3 regions of the Bradyrhizobium sp. AUGA SZCCT0431 genome follow, and region 2 is predicted to be linked to each of the others. Evidence: predicted binding sites of a transcription regulator. Region 2 holds the regulator's gene; each other region holds the start of a gene.
What was found. The regulator PhoB, encoded in region 2, activates phosphate uptake and scavenging genes when phosphate is short. The targets are predictions, from matches to a motif close to TGTCATNNANCTGTCAT.
Positions count from the first base shown of each region.

Region 1 (7,151 bases), on a different contig from region 2:
ACCAATGCTCGCGTCGGCGAATTGTCCAAGGCCGCCGCGCGTATCGGCGACGTGGTCGAACTGATCAACACCATCGCGGGACAGACCAATTTGCTGGCGCTCAACGCGACGATCGAGGCGGCGCGCGCGGGCGAAGCGGGGCGCGGGTTTGCCGTGGTGGCGTCCGAGGTCAAGGCGTTGGCCGAACAGACGGCGAAGGCGACCGGCGACATTGGCCGGCAGATCGCAGGCATCCAGTCTGCGACCGAGGATTCGGTAAACGCCATCAAGGACATCAGCGGCACGATCGAGCGGCTGTCGGAGATCTCGTCGACGATCGCTTCCGCCGTGGAAGAGCAGGGCGCGGCGACGCAGGAAATTTCGCGCAACGTGCAGCAGGCGGCACTGGGAACGAGCCAGGTCAGCGCCCACATCACCGACGTCCGGCAGGGCGCCAGCGAGACCGGGGCGGCGTCGGAGCAGGTGCACTCGGCGGCGCAATCGCTGTCGGGCGACAGCAACCGCCTCAAGCTCGAAGTCGGCAAATTCCTGAACTCGGTGCGGGCGGCCTGACAGCCGCCGGCTACCTTCCCCGCCGCGGTGCCGCCTCGCATAAGCCTCACGGAAACCCCAATCGAACCAGTTTCTGTCTCGCAACGTCTCATCACGAGGCGTGGTGGGTTTTTTTGCGTCGCCGTTCAGCAGGCGGCCTTTCGAAGAGGGAAACCAATGCGATTTTCAGCCAAATGTCTTGTGACGACCAGCCTCGTCGTGGTTGCGGCGTTGGCCGCAGCTCCAGCGCGGGCGGCCGATGTAGCAGCCAGTTCGGCTGTCGATGCCGTCACCGTCTATCCCGACGGCGCCAGCATCACCCGGGTCATCAGCCTCGATCTTCCGGCCGGCGACCACTCGGCCGTGCTGAAGGATTTTCCGCTGACGCTGGATCCGTCCTCGCTGGGGGTCGAGGGTGAGGCGGGAGCAAAACTCACCATTGGCGCCATCGACGCCAAGCCGCCGCGTGCGGCGCCGCCGGTCAATCTGCCCGAACTCGACAAGCGTATCGAGGCGTTGAAGGACCAGCGCGCCGATCTGCAGGGCGCGATCAATTCAGCCGCGGCGCGACGCAAATTCGCCGAGCGCTTTGCGGAAGCCTCGCCGGCCGGCATCGGCGACAAAGGCGAGGCGCGCCCGATTGCCGAATGGCGCGCGGCTTTTGCCGCCGTGGCCGAGGAGGTCGCCACCGCCGACAGCGCGATCCGCGATGCCGAGCGCAAGCAGCGCGAACTCGACCGCGAGATTGCGCGGCTGGAAGCCGACCGGGCCCAGAAGCCGCCGAGCAAGCTCGAGGTCCGGATCGAGCTCGCCGCGGCGGCCGCGACCAAGGCCACGTTGCGGGTGACCTATGCGGTGCGCAACGCGCGCTGGACGCCGCTGTATGATGCCCGTCTCGATACCGGCGCCAAGGACCGCAAGCCCGCGCTCGAACTGGTGCGCCGCGCCGAAATCACCCAGAACACCGGCGAGGACTGGTCGAATGTCGCGCTCGCGGTTTCCACCGTGCGCACCGCGCGCGGCGGCAAGGCGCAGGATCTGAACTCGCTGATCGTGCAATATCCGCCGCCGCCGCGGGCTGCCGCATCCGTCAGCGGTGGCATGGATGCCACCAAGCCATTGGTGCGCGCCGCCCCGGCGGCCAGGGTAGCAGAAGCAGCTTCGGAACGTGAGCGTGCCGACGAACAGCAGGCCTCAGCCGAAGTCAGCGGTTTCCAGGTGGTGTTCAAAATTCCCGGCCGTGTCAGCCTCGGCGCGAGCGAGGGGGCCAAAAGCCTGCGCGTCTCCAGCGCGATCATCGCGCCCGATCTTGCGGTCCGCGCCGTACCGGTGCTGGACCCGACCGCGTTCCTCGAAGCCAGCTTCAAGCAGACCGAGGACGCGCCATTGCTGCCCGGCCGTGTCTCGATCTATCGCGACGGGGTGTTCGTCGGTCGCGGCCAGATGGCCGCCGCAGGCAAGGACGAAACGGTGCGGCTCGGCTTCGGCGCCGACGACAAGATCAAGATCGAGCGCACGACAATCAAGCGCAACGAGGGTTCGGCCGGCCTGATCGTGACGACGTCGAAGACCGATGAGCGCTCGTTCAAGACCACCATCCGCAACGGCCACGACTTCCCGATCAGAGTCGCGATCGAGGATCAACTGCCGGTCAGCGAGAACGAGGACATCCAGGTCGAAATGCTGTCGTCCTCGACGCCGCCGACCACGACCAACCTGCGCGACAAGCGCGGCGTGCTGGAATGGGCGTTCGAGGCCAAGGCCGGCGAAGTCCGCGATATCGGCTTTGCGTGGCGCGTGCGCTGGCCCAAGGACAAGGGCATCGTGATGACCCCGGCCGGCTGACCGGCTGAGTTTAGTCACGGGGCCGCGGGGTGCTGACCTGCATCCCGCGGCCTTGCTGTCACTACAGACTTCCTCTCTGATGTCTGCATCAGCGCAAGCCCAAGGACCGCCGAACAGGTCCGCAGACAGGGAGAAACTGCCAATGCCCTACGAACACATTCTCGTCGATGATCCCCGTCCGCGGGTCCGGCGCGTCACGCTCAATCGCCCGGAGAAGCGGAATGCGCTGAACAACCGCCTGCGGGCGGAAGTGTTCGAGGTGCTGGAGCAGGCCGACCGCGATCCTGATATCTCGATCTCGATTGTTCGCGGCGCTGGTCCCTGTTTTTCCGCAGGGTATGATCTGTCGGCGGATAACCGCGTCGACCAGCCCTATCACTCGGCCGCAGGCCCCGGCCAATGGTCGCGGCACGTCGTCGAGGGCTGGTTCGGGATTTGGGATCTTGCAAAACCCGTGGTGGCGCAGGTGCACGGCTATTGCCTTGCCGGCGGCACGGAGCTCGCGACCGCCTGCGATATCGTCTACGTCGCCGACGATGCGCAGATCGGTTATCCGCCGGTGCGGCTGATGAGTCCGCCCGACATGCAGTATCACCCCTGGCTGGTCGGCATGCGCCGCGCCATGGAGCTGATGTTGACCGGCGACGCGATGTCCGGCCGCGAGGCCGCCGAATGGGGCTTTGCGACGCGGTCGTTTCCGCTAGAAGAGCTCGACGCGCGCACGCTGGATTTCGCCGAGCGCGCCGCCAAAGTGCCGATTGAGTTGCAGCAGCTCAACAAGCGCTCGGTGCACCGCGCGATGGAGATCATGGGCGCCCGCGCCGCGATGCGCGCCGGCACCGAGATCCAGGCGCTGGCGTTCACGACGGAGGCCAGCCGCAACTACATGTCGACATTCCGCCGCGACGGTGGAAGCGTGAAATCACAGCTCGACCAGCGCGACGCGACGTTCGGGGATTACCGGACGCGGAAGGAGTAACCGCGCGAGTGCAGTGACTAGATCCCCACCGTCATTGCGAGCCAACGGGTCGCGCGAATGCGCGCCCGATGACAGGCTCCGCGAAGCAATCCATCTCCCTGCGCGGGGATAGATGGATTGCTTCGTCGCTTCGCTCCCTTGCGCAAACGCTTCGCGTTTGTCGCAGGCAATGACGGCCGATAGGGTGGAGGCCTTTACTTCGCCTTCAAGAACTCGCCGACTTCCAGCAGCACGAACTCGTTGTCGTCGGCCTTGTTCGGATCGCGGCTCGAGGAGAACGGCAGGTTGTTGTCGTTGCCGACGATGATATGCGTGTCGTCGACGCGGTCGACGTTCTCGATGGTGAAGAACGGGAACGTCAGCACGCCGTCATTGAGCGGCTTCTTTGCTTTCTTGTCGGGATCGCGGATCTTCATCAGGTCGATATAGGCGACCTTGCGCACCGGCTTGCTGGCGTTGGCGTCTGATAGTTCGACCTTGTAGACGCGCTTGAATTTTGCGAGGTCCGGGAAGCAGTTTTCGCCGCGGGTGCCTTGCGGGCAGGCCTTGTCCGCGGTGCCTTCGCCATTGTCGCGCTCGATGATCAGGCCGGAGGACGCGTCGATCATGTTGAAGTCGCCGATCGCGTGGCCGTTGGCCTCGAACACATAGTGCCAGTAGCGCCCGGTGAATTTTTCCGCCGCGACGTCGAATTCGAGAATCCGCGCGGCTTCCTTGCCGTCGACCTTTTCCCAATCTTTTTTCTCGGCATCCCACAGCGGGCCTTCCAGCAGGCCGTAGAGGAACTTGCCGTCCTTCGATCCGCCAAAGCCTTCATAACCCTTGGAGCGGCGCAGGTTGACAGTGGTGTAGCTGGCTCCGGGCGCGCCCGGCGACTGCACCGACCAGTGATCGGGCGAACGCACCGGCTTGCCGTCGGCGGTGGTGTCGAACACGGCGAGCACCTTGCCGGTCTTGTCGGCTTTCAGGATGTAGGGGCCGAATTCATCGCCGATCCAGAAGGTGTCGCCGATGATCTGGAAACCTTCGGTGTCGAAGTCGGCGCCGGTGAGGTAGCGCTTGGCGGTGGCTTCGTGGACGATGCGGAAGGGTACCTTCTTGTCGGGATCATGCAGGAAGACGGTTTCCTGGCGGTCGATCTTGCCGGTCGCCCAGTCGATCTTGTGGCGGTTCAGGTACAGCATCGAGTCGGCGGAGTTATAGCGCGAGCCCATGCCGTTGTCGGTGAGCACCCAGAACGAACCGTCTGCCATCACCTTGATGCCGGAATGGCCCTGCAGCGGCTGGCCCTTGAAGGGCAGCGCGACGCCGGTCGGGCGCTCATAGGATTTTCCCATCACGCTGCCAACGGCATCCACGCGGCGACCGGTGGTGTATTTGCCTGACGTCTTGAGATCATCAGGCGCGTCGGCGGGGGCCTCGACAAAGGATTGGGCGGGGAGGATGGCGTGGCCCTTCAGCGTGGCGGGAAACTCGCCTTCGCCTTGCGCAAACGCGGCACCTGTAGCCAGAAAGACGGAGGCGACGGAACAGAGCAGTGACATGCGCATGGTAATATCTCCTGTGAGAAGCGATGCCGTGTTCTCGGAGGACCTTGCAACAGCCACCTGACAGTTTTGTGAAACGCCGGTGATGCTGTTGGATAAAGTTGCGGCCTTACGCCGCCCGCGCGAACGAGGATCCTTGGGCGGCTAGCGGGTCGCGACCGGTCGCATGGTTTGCGGCAGCAGGAACGGCACGCCATGGTCGGTATATTCGACCGTGACATCCACCTCGAAGATGCGGCGGATGGTTTCGGCCGTGATGGCGTCGGTGCGGCCGCCGTCGATCGCCAGCCTGCCGCGGTGCAGCAGCACGATCCGGTCGGCGAAACGCATCGCCAGGTTGAGGTCGTGCAGCACCGCGATCACAGCCGTGCCATTGCGCGCGCGCAGCTTGGCTGTTTCCACCAGGTCGATCTGGTGGCGCATGTCGAGGCTCGAGGTCGGCTCATCCAGCAGCAGCAATCCCGGCCCGTGCTGCGCCTCGCCGCGGGCGAGTTGCACCAGCACGCGGGCAAAATGCGCGCGCTGCTGTTCGCCGCCGGACAAGGTCGGCAATTGCCGGTGGCTGAAGCGCTCCAGCCCGACCTCGTGCAGCGCCGTCTCGACCAGCCTTTGCGCGGCGGCGCGGCTGTTGTCGCCGGCGCCCATCGCCACGATCTCTTCGACCGTGAACGGGAAGGTGACGGTGACGTGCTGCGACAGCATGGCGCGATGCTGGGCCAATTGGCGCGGTCTGTAGGCATCGATGTCGCGCCCTTTGAGTTCGACATGGCCGCGGGTCGGGCGGAGGTCACCGGACAGCATCCGCACCAGCGTCGACTTGCCGGCGCCGTTGGGCCCGACGATCGCGACCATCTCGCCGGCAGCGACGCGAAGATCGATGGCGTCGACCAGGGTCGCGTCGCCGATCCGCAGCGAGACCGACCGCGCTTCGAGGATCGGGTTCATAGTCCGACCAGCCCGCGCTGGCGCAGCAGCATGGCAAGGAAGAACGGCGCGCCGACCGCCGCGGTCAGGATACCGATCGGCATTTCGGCAGGCGCCACGATGGTGCGCGCCAGCGTATCGGCGCCGACCAGCAGGATCGCACCTGATAATACCGAGGCCGGCAGCAGCAGCCGGTGCGCCGGCCCGATCACCAGCCGCAGCAGATGCGGTACCACGATGCCGACAAATCCGACCACGCCGCAGATCGACACGGCAACGCCGGTCATCGCCGACACCAGCACGATCGAAATCCGCTTCAGGCGCTCGACGTCGACGCCGCTGTGAAACGCCTCGGCCTCGCCGAGCACCAGCACGTCGAGCCCGCGGCCAATCCACAGGCAGGCGATCAGGGCGAACAGCAGCACCGGCGCCAGCGTGGCGACCTTGGGCCAGGTCGCGCCGCTCAGCGATCCCAGCAGCCAGAAGGTGATGTCGCGCAACTGGCGATCCTCGGCGATGAACACCAGAAGCCCGATGCCGGCATTGGCGATCGCGGCGATCGCCAGCCCCGCCAGCAGGAAGATCGCAATTGAGGTCCGGCCCGAACGGCTGGCGATGCCGTAGAGCACGGTGGTGGTCGCCAGCGAGCCGAAGAAGGCCGCGAGCGGCAGCAACTGGTTCTGCATGAAGCGCAGGCTTTCGCCGAGATGGCTGTCGGTGAACACGATCGCGCTGGCCGCCGCAAACGCGCCGCCGCTGGAGACGCCGACGAGGGCAGGATCGGCCAGCGGATTTCGAAACAGCCCCTGCATGATGGCGCCGGACGCGGCGAGCAGGCCGCCAACCATCGCCGCCGCCGCGATCCGCGGAATCCGGATCGACCACAGCACGAGCTGATCGCGTACCGCCAGCGGATGCGGCGAGGAATCCGTCCACAGGCCGAGAGCAGCCGGAAGCCGCGACAAGGGAATTCCCGCAGCGCCCATCGTGAGTGCGATCAGCGCCGCACCGGCGAGCGCCAGCAGCAACCCAACCAGCGTCAGCATGGCGGCGGGCCGCAGCGCGGTGCCGCTGCGACGTTGTTTCGCGCCGTCCGTCTCGGCCGGCGCCGCCGCGGTCATTGCCGGCAATTTGCCGTCAGCACGGCCGGCGTGAACTTCTCTGCCTGCGGCGCTAGCGCCGGATAAAGCTTGACCGAGAGGTCGCGCGCGGCGGCGGCGGTGCGTGGGCCGAAGCCGAGCAGATAGAGGCCTTCCATCGAGATGAAGGCCTTGTTCGCCACCACAGGCGTCATCGCGAAGGCCGGATGGACGTAGACCGCTTCG
Region 1 is NZ_JAFCLR010000014.1:140,687-147,837, forward strand. It holds gene JQ567_RS16050 (methyl-accepting chemotaxis protein) at 1-552, shown strand, start outside; gene JQ567_RS16055 (mucoidy inhibitor MuiA family protein) at 709-2,376, shown strand; gene JQ567_RS16060 (enoyl-CoA hydratase-related protein) at 2,519-3,355, shown strand; gene JQ567_RS16065 (esterase-like activity of phytase family protein) at 3,550-4,905, opposite strand; gene JQ567_RS16070 (heme ABC transporter ATP-binding protein) at 5,047-5,847, opposite strand; gene JQ567_RS16075 (iron ABC transporter permease) at 5,844-6,947, opposite strand; gene JQ567_RS16080 (hemin ABC transporter substrate-binding protein) at 6,944-7,151, opposite strand, start outside.
Region 1: a site for PhoB is predicted at 4,963-4,979, ahead of JQ567_RS16065 (esterase-like activity of phytase family protein). Genes of this name have one in related genera too.

Region 2 (7,151 bases):
GGCCGTCGAACTTCAGGGACGAGCCGAGCAGCGTCGCCAGCACGATGGCCTCGCCGAGCAGCTTGCAGACCGGGGCCGGGTAATCGTGCTTGGTCAGGATGTCGTCGAGCGCCGGGCCGAGCCGGGTCAGCCGTCCGCGCAGGTCGAGCGCATTGACCTCGAACGGCAGCGCCGCATCGTCGATGGGAACCGCCGATGGCGCGCGGATCGGCGCTGTGGGCGTGATTTTGATGTCGGGGGATTGAGTCATGGCGCTTTATCTGGGGTCGAAGAGGGTGAATCGAAAGGGGTATTACGTCGTCCCGGCGAAGGCCGGGACCCATAACCACCGGCGGTAATTGTTTTACACGCTGATCGTTATCTTCCTTTTTCGACAATCAGGGCCGCGGCGTATGGGTCCCGGATCGCGCTGCGCTTGTCCGGGACGACAGCTATGTTGGGGCCCCTACGCCACTTCGTTAAAACACCAGGCCAGAATGCCCTTTTGCGCATGCAGGCGGTTTTCGGCTTCGTCGAACACCACCGATTGCGGGCCGTCGATCACCTCGTCGGTGACCTCGTCGCCGCGATGGGCCGGCAGGCAGTGCATGAACAGCGCGTCGGGCTTGGCCAGCGACATCAGCTGGGCGTTGACCTGGTAGGGCTTGAGCACGTTGTGGCGATGTTCGCCGTCCTTGTCGCCCATCGACACCCAGGTGTCGGTCACGACGCAATCGGCGCCGGCGACGGCGGCTTCCGGGTCGTTGCCGAGCACGATCGGCGCCTGCGTCGCCTTGATCCAGTCCTTCATCGCCTTGTTCGGCGCGAGCTGCGGCGGGGTCGCCACGTTCAGTTTGAACTTCAGGCGCTCCGCCGCATGCGCCCATGACGCCAGCACGTTGTTGTCATCGCCGGTCCAGGCCACGGTGCGGCCCTCGATCGAGCCGCGATGCTCCTCGAACGTCATCAGGTCAGCCATCACCTGGCAGGGATGCGAGCGCCGGGTGAGCCCGTTGATGACGGGCACGGTGGCGTTGGCGGCAAGCTCCAGCAGCGCATCGTGGTTGAGGATGCGGATCATGATCGCATCGACGTAACGCGACAGCACGCGCGCGGTATCGGCGATGGTCTCGCCGCGGCCGAGCTGCATTTCCGCGCCGGTCAGCATGATGGCCTCGCCGCCGAGCTGGCGCATGCCGACGTCGAACGAGACCCGGGTGCGGGTCGACGGCCGTTCGAAGATCATCGCCAGCGTCTTGCCCTCGAGCGGCTTTCTGGGCGTCTCATGCGCCTTCAGCTTCGCCTTCATGGCGACGCTCAGGTCCAGCATGTTGCGCAATTCCTTCGGCGGCAGCTCGCTGATATCGAGGAAGTGACGTAGGGACTTGCTCATCACCCCGCCGCCTTCTTCTTGTCGCCTGACAGCGCGATGCAGGCGCGTTCGAGGCTTTGGACGGATTGCTCGATCTCGGATTCGGAAACGATCAGAGGCGCGAGGAAACGGACGACATTGTCGCCGGCGCCGACCGTCAGCAGCTTCTGGTCGCGCAGCGCGGCAACGAGATCGCCCGAGGGCACCACGGCCTTGACGCCGATCAGCAGCCCTTCGCCGCGCACTTCCGCGAGCACGGAAGGATAGCGATCGACCACGGAGGCGAGCTTCTGTTTCAGCAGCAGCGACACTTTCCGCACGTGGTCGAAGAAGCCGGGTTTGAGCATCACGTCGAGCACCGCGTTGGCGGAGGCGATCGCCAGCGGGTTGCCGCCGAAGGTCGAGCCGTGCGAGCCCGGCGTCATGCCGGAAGCCGCCTCTGCCGTGGCGAGACAGGCGCCGATCGGAAAGCCGCCGCCGAGCGCTTTTGCCAGCGACATGATGTCGGGCGTGACGCCGAGGCGCTTGTAGGCAAAGAGATCGCCGGTGCGGCCCATGCCGGTCTGCACCTCGTCGAAGATCAGCAGCAGGCCCTTGTCGTCGCACAATTGGCGCAACGCCTTGTAGAACGCATGCGGCGCGCTGCGGACACCGCCCTCGCCCTGCACCGGCTCGATCAGGATGGCGGCGGTCTGCGGCCCGATCGCCTTCTTGACCGCTTCGAGATCGCCATGCGCGACCTGGTCGAAGCCGTCCAGCGGCGGACCGAAGCCTTCCAGATATTTGGCTGAGCCGGTCGCCGCCAGCGTGCCCAGCGTGCGGCCGTGGAACGCGCCTTCGAAGGTGACGAGGCGATAGCGCTCGGGATGTCCCTTGGCGGCGTGATAGCGGCGCGCGACCTTGATCGCGCATTCCATCGCTTCCGCGCCGGAATTACAGAAGAACACCAGATCGGCAAAGCTCTGCTCGCACAACCTTGCTGCAAGCTTGTCGCCGTCCGGGCTCCTGAACAGGTTCGACATGTGCCAGAGTTTGGTGGCCTGCTCCTGCAAGGCCGCGACCAGATGCGGATGGCAATGGCCGAGCGCATTCACCGCCACACCCGAGGTGAAGTCGAGATAGCGCTCGCCGGACGTCGAGATCAGCCACGCGCCTTCGCCGCGTTCGAAACCGAGATCGACTCTCGCGAATACGGGAAGCAGATGCGACGGGGCGCTGTTGGTCATGGCTATCACTGACGGTTAGAGACCGGCCACATAGCGTGCATTGGCGCGAACGCGGCACAGCCGGTCTTGCGAAAACAAAACGTGCCGCCTTTTCGGGGCGGCACGTGGCAGGCATTCTATGCGGGCTTTGGACCGTGTCAACACGCCGAAATCCTCTTGTTTTGAGCATGATCTCCGGGCAAGCGCTTTGCGCTTGTCCCGAGGGAAAACCGGCGTCCACTTTTCCGGATCATGCTCGAACCGCTTTCCTGCGGTGCAAGATAAAGCAATCCGTAGCATTCCGGTGCCGTGGAAAACTCCAATTGCAATGCATAAATACCGGAACATGTGGACGCACGGACGCGGACTCTTGCGCCAGAGTCCCGCCATATTGTAGCGTCTGGGCTGTCGGGTACGACATCTCGTGCGGAAGTACTGACCCCTAGAGTCCATTTTGTGAGGCGTAAACGTTCGGGCGGCTTTTTGCGCCCGGCGAGGGCTAAGGGATTCTGCCCGCTGGGATTTTTGAGAATTGGCATCGCCAGCGCTGCCCCCGGATTGGCCGGCTCTGTGCGAAGGGAAGAATGCGATGACGGTATTGACCTGGTCCGACGAGCGCGTCGAGCAGCTTAAAAAGCTCTGGGAGGGCGGACTTTCCGCCAGCCAGATCGCCGCGGAACTCGGAAATGTGACGCGAAATGCAGTGATCGGCAAAGTGCACCGGCTGGGTCTTTCCGGCCGTGCCAAGAGCCCCTCCTCGGCCGCGCCGCGTCAGCGCAAGGCGCGCCCCGCCCAGCAGATGATGCGGGTGGCGCGCCCGGTGTCGCGCGGCAACACCGCGCTGGCCCACGCCTTCGAGGTGGAGATGGAGCCGGATCCGGTCGCCTACGACAATGTGGTGCCGATGAGCCAGCGGTTGACGCTGCTCGAATTGAACGAGGCCACCTGCCACTGGCCGATCGGCGATCCCTCCAGCTCGGAATTCTTTTTCTGCGGCGGCAAGGCGCTCACCAGCCTGCCCTATTGCGCACATCACTCGCGCATCGCCTATCAGCCGGCCTCCGATCGCCGCCGCCCGGCGCCGAAGCCGACCAGGTAAGGGCACGCTCACTGATGTCGTCCCGGCGAAGGCCGGGACCCATAACCACCGATAGCAGTGGTTATGCCTGGCTGGAGCTCCAGCCTTTTTAAAGCAATCAATATTTGTGGTTATGGGTCCCGGCCTTCGCCGGGACGACGCAAACCTGTTTACGCCGCGCCTACTCCACCTTCGCAAACCGGTCATCCAGCGCGTAGCCGGCGCCGCGCACGGTGCGGATCGGGTCCTGTTCGCGGCCGGGATTGAGCAGTTTGCGCAGGCGGCCGATATGCACGTCGACGGTACGCTCGTCGATATAGATGTCGCGGCCCCAGACGCTATCGAGCAGTTGCTCGCGGCTGAACACGCGGCCGGGATGTTCCAGGAAAAACTCCAGCAGGCGATATTCGGTCGGCCCGAGATCGATCGGACGGCCCGAGCGCGCGACGCGGCGTTTCTCGCGGTCGAGCTCGATATCGCCATAGGTCAGCACGGTGGCCAGCCGCTCCGGGCTCGCCCGCCGCAACAGGCCCTTCACCCGCGCCAGCAGCTCCGGCACCGAAAAGGGTTTTACGATGTAGTCGTCGGCGCCGGTCGCCAGCCCCCGCACCCGTTCGCTTTCCTCGCCGCGCGCGGTCAGCATGATGATCGGCAGCGCCTTGGTCTCCGGCCGCGCCCGCAAGCGGCGGCACAGTTCGATGCCGGACAGGCCCGGCAGCATCCAGTCCAGCACGATCAGGTCTGGCACCCGCTCCTTCAGCCTTGTATCGGCGTCGTCACCGCGGGCGACGGTTTCGACCTCATAGCCTTCGGCATCGAGGTTGTAGCGCAGAAGCGTGGTGAGCGCTTCCTCGTCTTCAACCACCAGAATGCGTGCGTTCATCTATGTCAGCCTCTTGTGTTTTGACGCGCTGTCGATACGCGAAAAACGTCTCTCGTTCGGTTGTCCGTTCCGCTACTGGTTCCGCTTCTAGTTTCCTGGCACCGTCGTGGCAAAATTCGTCATGTCGCCCTTCGGGCGCTTGTCGAGGATTTGCTGGCCTTCGATCATGTAGAACACGGTCTCGGCGATGTTGGTGGCGTGGTCGCCGATCCGTTCGATGTTCTTGGCGCAGAACATCAGATGGATGCAGAACGAGATGTTGCGCGGATCTTCCATCATGTAGGTCAGGAGTTCGCGGAACAGCGAGGTGCAGATGGCGTCGACTTCCTCGTCGCCCTTCCAGACCGCCATCGCCGCCGGCAGATCGTGCGACGCGTAGGCGTCGAGCACGGACTTGACCTGCGACTGCACCAGATCGGTCATGTGTTCGAGACCGCGGATCAGTTTCAGCGGCTGGAAATCGTTCTCCAGCGCCGCGACGCGCTTGCCCATGTTCTTGGCGAGGTCGCCGATCCGCTCCAGATCGGTGGCCACCCGCATGGCGCCGACGATCTCGCGCAGGTCGATGGCCATCGGCTGGCGGCGCGCAATCGTCAGCACCGCGCGTTCCTCGATGAGGTGCTGCAGGCGGTCGATCTCGGCGTCGGAGGCGACGACGCGTTTTCCGAGCGCAACATCGCGCCGGATCAGGGCATCGACGGATTCGGTGATCATGCGTTCGGCAAGGCCGCCCATTTCGGCGACCAGGCGGGTCAATTCCTGAAGATCGCTGTCGAACGCCTTCGCGGTATGTTCTGAAGCCATTGTCTTCTCCTCGCGATGTGCGCTTAGCCGAACCGGCCGGTAATGTAATCCTGGGTGCGTCGATCGCTCGGCGAGGTGAAAATCTTGTTGGTGTCGTCGAATTCGACCAGTTCACCGAGATACATGAAGGCGGTCTTGTCCGAGACGCGCGCCGCCTGCTGCATGTTATGGGTCACGATGGCGATGGTGTAGTCCTCCGACAATTCCTGGATCAGTTCCTCGACCTTGGCGGTCGAAATCGGGTCCAGCGCCGAGCAGGGCTCGTCGAACAGGATCACTTCAGGGCGCACCGCCACGGTGCGCGCGATGCAGAGCCGCTGCTGCTGGCCGCCGGACAGGCTGAGGCCCGATGCATTCAGCTTGTCCTTGACCTCGTTCCACAGCGCACCACCACGCAACGCCTTTTCGACGCGGCCGTCCATCTCGGATTTCGAGATCTTCTCATAGAGGCGGATGCCGAAGGCGATGTTTTCGTAGATCGTCATCGGAAACGGCGTCGGCTTCTGGAACACCATGCCGACCCGGGCCCGCAGCAGATTGAGATCGAGCTTGGGGTCGAGGATGTTGGTCTGGTCGAGCATCAATTGCCCGGTCGCCTTCTGGCCCGGATAGAGGTCATACATCCGGTTGAAGATCCGCAGCAGCGTGGACTTGCCGCAGCCGGACGGCCCGATGAAGGCGGTGACGCGGTGGGTGCCGAGCGTGAGGTTGATGTTCTTCAGCGCATGGTGCTCGCCATAGTAGAAATTCAGGCCGCGCGCGGTCACTTTCGGCGGCGCGTCGGGCAAGGCGACCTGCGGAACAGGTCCGTTCGCAGCACTCACGGATACGGAAAGATCGTTCATTTTGCTGTCCTCTCGGCGCCAAGGATGCGCGCGCCAATATTCAGGGCAAGTACGGTCAGGGTGATGAGCAGCGCCCCGCTCCAGGCGAGCTGCTTCCAGTATTCGTAGGGGCTTTGGACGAAGTTGTTGATGGTGACCGGCAGGTTCGCCATCGTCTTGGTGAGGTCGAGGCTGAAGAACTGGTTCGACAGCGCGGTGAACAGCAGCGGCGCGGTTTCGCCGGCGACGCGGGCGGTGGCGAGCAGTACACCGGTGATGAGGCCGGCGCGCGCGGCGCGGTAGGCGATGCGCTTGATCACCAGCGAGCGCGGCAGGCCGAGCGCGGACGCGGCCTCGCGCAACGGATTGGGCACCAGCAGCAACATGTCCTCGGTCGTGCGCACCACCACGGGGATCACGATCACGGCAAGCGCCAGACAGCCGGCAAAGGCCGAGAAGCCGCCCATCGGCACCACGATCGCGCCATAGACGAACAGGCCGATGATGATCGAGGGCGCGCTGAGCAGGATGTCGTTGATGAAACGGATCACCGAGGTCAGCTTGTCGTTCCTGCCGTATTCGGCAAGGTATGTGCCGGCGAACAGGCCGAGCGGCGCGCCGATGCCGACGCCGATCACGGTCATGATGATCGAGCCGACAATCGCGTTCAGCAATCCGCCGTCGGTTGATCCCGGTGGAGGGGTATTCTGCGTGAAGACCGCGAGATTGATCCCGGCGAGGCCGTTAAAGAACAAGGTAAACAGGATCAGCCCCAGCCAGGTGACGCCAAAAACCGCGGCGCCGAGGCACAGGACCTTGACGACGATGTCGACGCGGCGGCGACGGGTATAAATCGGGTTCATGATCTTAATTCCCCGCCTTCTTTTCCAGCCGCATCAGCATTATCCGCGCGGCCGCCAGGACGAAGAACGTCAGCACGAACAATAGCAGCCCCAGCAGGATCAGGCCGGATTGGTGCAAGCCGTCGCTCTCGGCGAATTCGGAT
Region 2 is NZ_JAFCLR010000008.1:146,093-153,243, reverse strand. It holds gene JQ567_RS09855 (Hsp33 family molecular chaperone) at 1-250, opposite strand, end outside; gene argF (ornithine carbamoyltransferase) at 446-1,372, opposite strand; gene JQ567_RS09845 (aspartate aminotransferase family protein) at 1,372-2,577, opposite strand; gene JQ567_RS09840 (GcrA family cell cycle regulator) at 3,146-3,655, shown strand; gene phoB (phosphate regulon transcriptional regulator PhoB) at 3,816-4,517, opposite strand; gene phoU (phosphate signaling complex protein PhoU) at 4,605-5,321, opposite strand; gene pstB (phosphate ABC transporter ATP-binding protein PstB) at 5,345-6,166, opposite strand; gene pstA (phosphate ABC transporter permease PstA) at 6,163-7,008, opposite strand; gene pstC (phosphate ABC transporter permease subunit PstC) at 7,013-7,151, opposite strand, start outside.

Region 3 (7,151 bases), on a different contig from region 2:
CGTCCTGCCCCGATCAACGGATCAATTCATCTCATCCGAAGGCCAAGATTTTCTCATGGAATGATCCACTCATTTCCGTGAGATCATCCGTTGCAATTCTTGCAGCGCATCATATGATATTCATAATCTTATTATCTGAACATCCCTGGGAGTTCCGCCATGGCCGCCTCCGATCCCGTCGTCATCCTGTCCGCCGCCCGCACCCCGCTGGGCCGCTTCATGGGCGAGTTGTCGCCCTTCAGCGCCCACAAGCTCGGCTCGCATGTGATCGGCGCGGCGCTGGAACGCGCAAAACTGGCGCCGGAGCGGATCGACGAAGTGTTCATGGGCAACGTGCTGCCGGCCGGCCAGGGCCAGGCCCCGGCGCGTCAGGCCGCACGCGGCGCCAAGCTGCCGGATGCCACCGGCGCCACCACCATCAACAAGGTGTGCGGCTCCGGCATGAAGGCCACCATGCTGGCCCATGACATCATCAAGGCCGGCTCGGCCGAGATCGTGCTGTCGGGCGGCATGGAGAGCATGTCGAACGCGCCCTATCTGCTGAGCAAGGCGCGCGCGGGCTATCGCGGCGGCCATGACCGGATCATCGACCACATGATGATGGACGGGCTTGAGGACGCCTATGAGTCCGGCCGCTCGATGGGCGATTTCGGCGAGGCCACCGCGGAAGCCTATCAGTTCACCCGCGCCGATCAGGACGCTTACGCGATCGAGACGCTGACGCGCGCCCGCAAGGCGGTGGAAGGCGGCGCGTTCAAAGCCGAGATTGTGCCGATTACCGTCAGCGAGAAGACCGGTCCGCGCGTGATCGCCAATGACGAGCATCCGCTCAAGGTCGATCCCGCCAAGATCCCCGGGCTGAAAGCGGCATTCCGCGCCAACGGCACGATTACGCCCGCCGCCTCCTCCGCCAATGCCGACGGCGCCGCAGCCCTGATCCTGGCGCGGCGCTCGCTCGCCGATCGCGAAGGCCTGCGGGCGTTCGCCGAGATCAAGGGCCACGCCACCCACAGCCAGGAGCCGCAATGCTTCACCACGGCGCCGATCCCGGCGATCCGGAAACTGCTCGACAAGGTCGGGTGGAGCGTCGGCGATGTCGATCTGTTCGAGATCAACGAGGCATTTGCGGTGGTGGCGATGGCGGCGCAGCGCGACCTCGGGATTCCCCGCGAGAAGCTGAACGTCAACGGCGGCGCCTGCGCGCTCGGTCATCCGATCGGCGCCACCGGCGCGCGCCTGATCGTCACGCTGCTGCACGCGCTGGAAGCGCAGAACCTGAAGCGCGGCGTCGCAGCGCTTTGCATCGGCGGCGGTGAAGCCACTGCGATCGCGGTCGAGCGCATCGTGCATTAGCGCGATGTCCGAAAACGAGGGAAGTTTAGCATTTATGTCACGAGGCGATTGTGGCAGGAGGTGCCGCACCGACACATCCTGCAAATCCTCCAATTGAATTTTTCAGAGGCTCAATGATTTCGAACTGGCTGTCCGCCGCCCTCGCCCGCCGCAACATCCATTATGCCTGGGCGATGGTCGGCGTGACCTTCTTAACCGCGCTGATCTCGGCCGGCACCGTCGGCGCGCCCGGCGTCTTCATCGTGCCGCTGCAGAAGGAATTCGGCTGGAGCGCCGCCGAGATCTCCTCGGCGCTGTCGATCCGCTTCATCCTGTTCGGGCTGATGGCGCCGTTCGCGGCGGCACTGCTGAACCGGTACGGGCTGCGCAACATGTCGCTGTTGTCGCTGCTGATCGTGGGCTCCGCGCTCATTGCATCGTTGTTCATGACGCAGGTCTGGCACCTGATGGTGCTGTGGGGCGTCGTGATCGGCCTCGGCACCGGCATGACCGCGCTGGTGCTGGGCGCCACGATTTCGGCACGCTGGTTCGTGGCGCGGCGCGGCCTCGTCGTCGGTATCCTCACCGCGAGCGTGGCGACAGGCCAGCTCGTCTTCCTGCCTCTATTGGCAACGCTGACGGAGCATTATGGCTGGCGGAACGCGCTGGCGCTGATCTGCGTGATGCTGGGGGTCGCGGCCTTTGCCGTGGCGATGATCATGCGCGACCGTCCGAGCGACCTTGGCCTCCGGCCCTACGGCGATGGGGGCACCGAGCCGATCGTAGCGCCGCCGCCGAGCAATGCACCGATCATGGCCGCGGCACTCGGCACCTTGCGCGACGCCTCGAAGACGAAAGTGTTCTGGATCCTGTTCGGTACCTTCTTCGTCTGCGGCGCCAGCACCAACGGCCTGATCCAGGTGCATCTGATTCCGATGTGCTTCGATTACGGCATCCCGCAGGTCCAGGCCGCGAGCCTGCTTGCCGCGATGGGCATCTTCGACTTCGTCGGCACCATCGTGTCCGGCTGGCTGTCGGACCGCTACGACAATCGCTGGCTGCTGTTCTGGTATTACGGCCTGCGCGGACTGTCGCTGCTGTTCTTGCCGTTTACGGATTTCTCGTTCTACGGCCTGTCGGTGTTTGCGATGTTCTACGGGCTGGACTGGATCGCCACCGTGCCGCCGACGGTGCGGCTAACCGCGCAACGGTTCGGCCCGGAACGCGCCAACCTGGTGTTCGGCTGGATTTTCGCCGGCCACCAATTGGGCGCCGGCATTGCCGCCTTCGGCGCGGGTCTGTCGCGGACGATCTATGCGACCTATGTGCCCGCCTTCTTCGTCGCCGGCGCGCTCTGCATCGTCGCGGCGCTGATCACGCTGGCTATCGCGAGGCCGGCACCGAAGCCGGCGGTGGCGGTGGCCGCGGCCTAGCTCAACTTAGTAAGTGATGGTGGTGCGAACACCCACCATCACCCCGTCCCTGATGCGCTTTGTCTGCGTCGCATCGTTCGGATCGGGCGCGCCGCCGCCGGGATGGGCGATGTACTGCACCACCGGCTGCAACAAAAAGCCTGGCCGCACTTCGTGCTGGTAGGTGATCTCCAGGATCGCCTCATAATTGCGGACCGGATATGGCGTGCCGGTAAATATCTGCATGTCACGGTCGAGCGCGCGGGCGCGATCGGAAATCCGCGCAAAGGTCCCTGCGATCCCGAACCTGTCGTTCGGGCGCTGCGCGCTGAAGCCTGTGAACAGAAAGCCGCCATCGATATAGGCACTGACGAGGTTGCGGTCCGACGGGCTCATCGAGGCGCGCATGAAGAAGGCGATGCCCTTGTCGGAGCCCGGCGCTGCGCGCATCAACAACTGCTCGTAGACCATGAACACGCCGGGATTTCGCCGCCGCCATGCGGTCTCGCCGTTGCTGTTGGGATCGGCCAGCGACAGGCCGTCGGCGGAGAACCGCTGATCGGGGAACGACTTCATGTGATACCAGCCGCCGCCGGTGATCGTCCCGGGCAGCCGGCTTTCACCAAGCTGAACCCTGTATTTGAGCTGCGCGATCCACCACGGCGGATCGCTGACGCGAAACAACAGCCCGTGCGGATTCTTGATCTGCGGGTCTTCCGGCCCTGGTGGAGCCGAGTCGCCGTTAAACAGCGCGAAGTACGCCGTGAGCCGGTCCGAGAGTTCGGCTTTCACCCTGATGCCCATCACCGAGAGTGGTGGCGACGGCCCGCCGCTCGGCAAATTGATGCCGGCATGGCCCGGCCAGCCCAGCGCCGAATTGACGAAGATGTCGTCATAGGAACTGTCGATGAATTCGATGTCGGACGCCTGCTGTCCGACACGGACGGCGAGCTTGCCGCCGAGCAGCTTCTGCTCGACCCAGAATTCGTAAAGCCGCGTGGCCGGCAACGCCTCGATGCCGCTCACTAGCATCAGATTGCCGATATAGCTGCGCGACAGCCCGTCGCCGTGGATCTGGAACATGTTGGCGTGGAAGCTGGCACCGGTCCAACCCGCCACCTTTTCCAAATCGATCGTGGTGCCCAAATCGAGACGGCCGGTGTAGATCGCCCCCGTCCGCATGCCGCCGGAAATATTGGCGAGCCCTTCCCCGATATAGACCAGGCTGAACTGATAGCCGGCATCGGCCAATAATTCCCGTGTGTCTTTTTTCGCTGCTGGAGTCGTGTCGGCATACGCGAGCGGTGCGAGCACAAGACAGGCCGCCGTCGCAAGCAAGGTAACGGCGCGGGAAAGAACGCTGTACATGGTATCGATACCGTCGCCGACTGCTTTATTTGAAGAAGCCTGAGCGGCGCATGGCGAGATAGGCCGCACCGGCGACGCCAACCATGATCGCCGCCGCCCACAAAAATCCGGTTTCGGTGTCGGTGAGCGGCAGGCCCTTGGTGTTCATGCCGAAGATACCTGTCACCAGTGTCGGCGGCAGCAGCATCGTCGTGACGATGGACAGCGTATGGAGGTGCCGGTTGCTTTCCTCCTCCATCTTGAAATGAATTTCTTCCTCCAGGAGGCGGCTGCGCTCGCGCAGTTCGACGATGTCGTGGTCGAGACCATCGAGCCGCTGCGCCAGTTTTCCGGCCTGAAGCCGCAGCGCCGGGCTGAGGTGTTCAACGCTCTTCTGCTCGAGCCGGTGGAACAGCACGCGCAAGCCCGCCAGCTGCCGGTGCAACCGCACGCAGGTTCGCCGCGACCGGCCGAGCGCTGCGCGCATTTCCGATCTTGTCTCGCCTGCGAGAATCCGTTCCTCGATATTGTCGATTGCGGTGCCGATCTTGTCGGCCATGCGGTCCATGGTATCGGCGACCTCGTCGACGATCTTCTCCAGCAATGCGGCGACGGTATCGACGCGATGACCACTCTCCAGCACGCGGCGGGTGGCATCGACGGCGCAAAGCGCCTGATGCCGGCCACTGATCAGGAGCCGTTCGGTCATCGCGAAGCGAAGAAATCCGGTTTCTTCGGTCGCGGTGTCGATGGCGCGAACGAGATCGGAGAACACCCCGTAGACGCAATGGTCCGAGATGTGGAGTTGCTGATAATTGTCTTTCGACAGCAACAGCTCGCGTGCCGGTAGGGGCACGTCCGCACCCGCCAGCCATGACCGCGCCCGCGCGTCAGTCAGATTGAAGTGCAGCCACAGCCGGCCATCATGGCTGAATTCGATCGGCACGTTGATCGGCAGCGGCTCGGCGCTGCCATCGCTGTGCAGACGAAACGCCCACACCAGTCCCGGGATCGCCGAAGCGGCATCGGCTATCGGCATGCCCACACCTATTGCAGGCTCGGCCAAAGTATCCATCGAAGACATCAGCAGCCCCCGCCAAACCCTGCGCAGCGGCCATAGGAGAACTCAGCCGCAGCGGCCCTCATGCATGCCAGGCGATTCAAGTGCGTTTTTGTTACAGTTTGATGTCACCGAAGAGAGCGCTCTCGCCGCCTACTCCGCGGCGAGACCGGTTACCGCCGCCTGGTCGGCTTCCTTGTTGTAGTCGTGAACCACGCGGCCGAACGGCAACGTCAGATCGGCGAGGAAATGATGGGCGCCGACCACCCGGCGCACCGGAAAATCCGCCACCGGCGCGTTGACGTGCGGCACCAGATGCAACCGCCCCGGCCCGATCCATGAGCCCTTGACGACGATGTCGGTGAGGTTGATCGCAACAAGCTGGCAGATTTCGAGCCGGCCATCGACGCCCGGGATCATCTTGAGATTGATCTGCGTCTTCGACAGCGTGGCGCGCGTGATTTCGCCGTTGCCGGCCATGCTTTCGTGCTTGTAGCCCATGGTGCCCATCGCCACGAGCTGACCGGCATATTCCAGCGTGCCGGTGAAGGTGTCCTTGACGATTTCGAGCTTGGGGTGGGCGTACTTCTTCGGAAAGCCCCAGATTTCGCGCCCCGCTGCGATTGGCGGATCGTCGTCGAGATACATCTGCGAGACGAAATTGACTTCCTCGCCATGCAGGCACGCCGGGATCACAAGCCCGGATTCGGTGTAGCTGCCGAACCCGGAACTGTCCGGCATCTTGATCCATTCATAGTGCACGATCGGCTGATCGACCGGCTCCAGCGGCTCGGGCAGGCCGGCGCGGATCAGTTCGGGATCGGTCTCATAGGTGATGACGAGAAATTCGCGGTTGACGAAACGATACGGACCGGCGGGATAGCTTGGCCCTGCGGCCGGCATCGACGGAAACTTGAGCAAGTCTTCCCTGCGCATTGCAATCCCCTGCTGAAAATCGTCCTGCCGATTGCTAGCGGCCGAAATTGACAGGGATGTGAGGGATTTCCTTCAGCGTCATGACCGCAAATTTCGATCTCCATTTTTCGAACACGCCAATGTTTCAGGCGCGGGCAAAAGCGCGAGGCGGCAAAAGCCGATCGTTGCATTTGTCATCATCGCGTCACCAGTGCGCGGAATTGTCGGGGCAGTTTTGGAGTAATGAATATGGACGCGCGAACCCCACATCTCGAACAGACCATTCATGCGCGCGGCTGGCGGCCGAAGCGCTGCGACCGCGTTGCGCTGGTGCTGCAGGGCGGCGGTGCGCTCGGCGCCTATCAGGCTGGCGTCTATCAGGCCCTGCACGAGGCCCATATCGAGCCGGACTGGGTCTGCGGCGTGTCGATCGGCGCGATCAATTCGGCGATCATCGCCGGCAACCCGCCCGAGCGCCGGCTCGAACGCCTGCAGATTTTCTGGGACCGCATCACCAGCCGCAAGATCTGGCACTACACGCCGGACGGCGACATCTATCGCAAGGCGCGGAATTTCGCGAGCTCGTTCATGACGACGACGCTGGGCCAGCCCGGCTTCTTCACGCCGCATATGACCAATCCGTGGCTCAGCGCCACCGGCGCTCGGACGGCGACGAGCTATTACGACACCGAGCCGCTGCGCCAGACGCTGCTCGAGCTCGTCGATTTCGACATGATCAACGACAAGCGAATCCGGTTTGCGGTCGGCGCGGTCAACGTGCTGTCAGGCAATTTCATCTATTTCGACAACGCCGACGACGAGATCATTCCCGAGCACATCATGGCGAGCGGCGCGCTGCCGCCTGCCCTGCCGATGGTCAAGGTCGGCACCGACCATTTCTGGGATGGCGGCATTGTCTCGAACACGCCGCTGCAGCATCTCCTGGACCAGGAAGACAGCCTCAATTCGCTGGTGTTCCAGGTCGACCTGTTCAGCGCGCGCGGAGCCTTGCCGCGCGACATCCAGGACGTGATGGCCCGGCACAAGGACATCATGTATTCCTCGCGCACGCGCCACAACACCGA
Region 3 is NZ_JAFCLR010000005.1:46,160-53,310, forward strand. It holds gene JQ567_RS06055 (acetyl-CoA C-acyltransferase) at 160-1,353, shown strand; gene JQ567_RS06060 (MFS transporter) at 1,467-2,765, shown strand; gene JQ567_RS06065 (carbohydrate porin) at 2,772-4,112, opposite strand; gene JQ567_RS06070 (transporter) at 4,138-5,157, opposite strand; gene JQ567_RS06075 (acetoacetate decarboxylase) at 5,305-6,087, opposite strand; gene JQ567_RS06080 (patatin-like phospholipase family protein) at 6,316-7,151, shown strand, end outside.
Region 3: a site for PhoB is predicted at 6,259-6,275, ahead of JQ567_RS06075 (acetoacetate decarboxylase). Genes of this name have one in related genera too.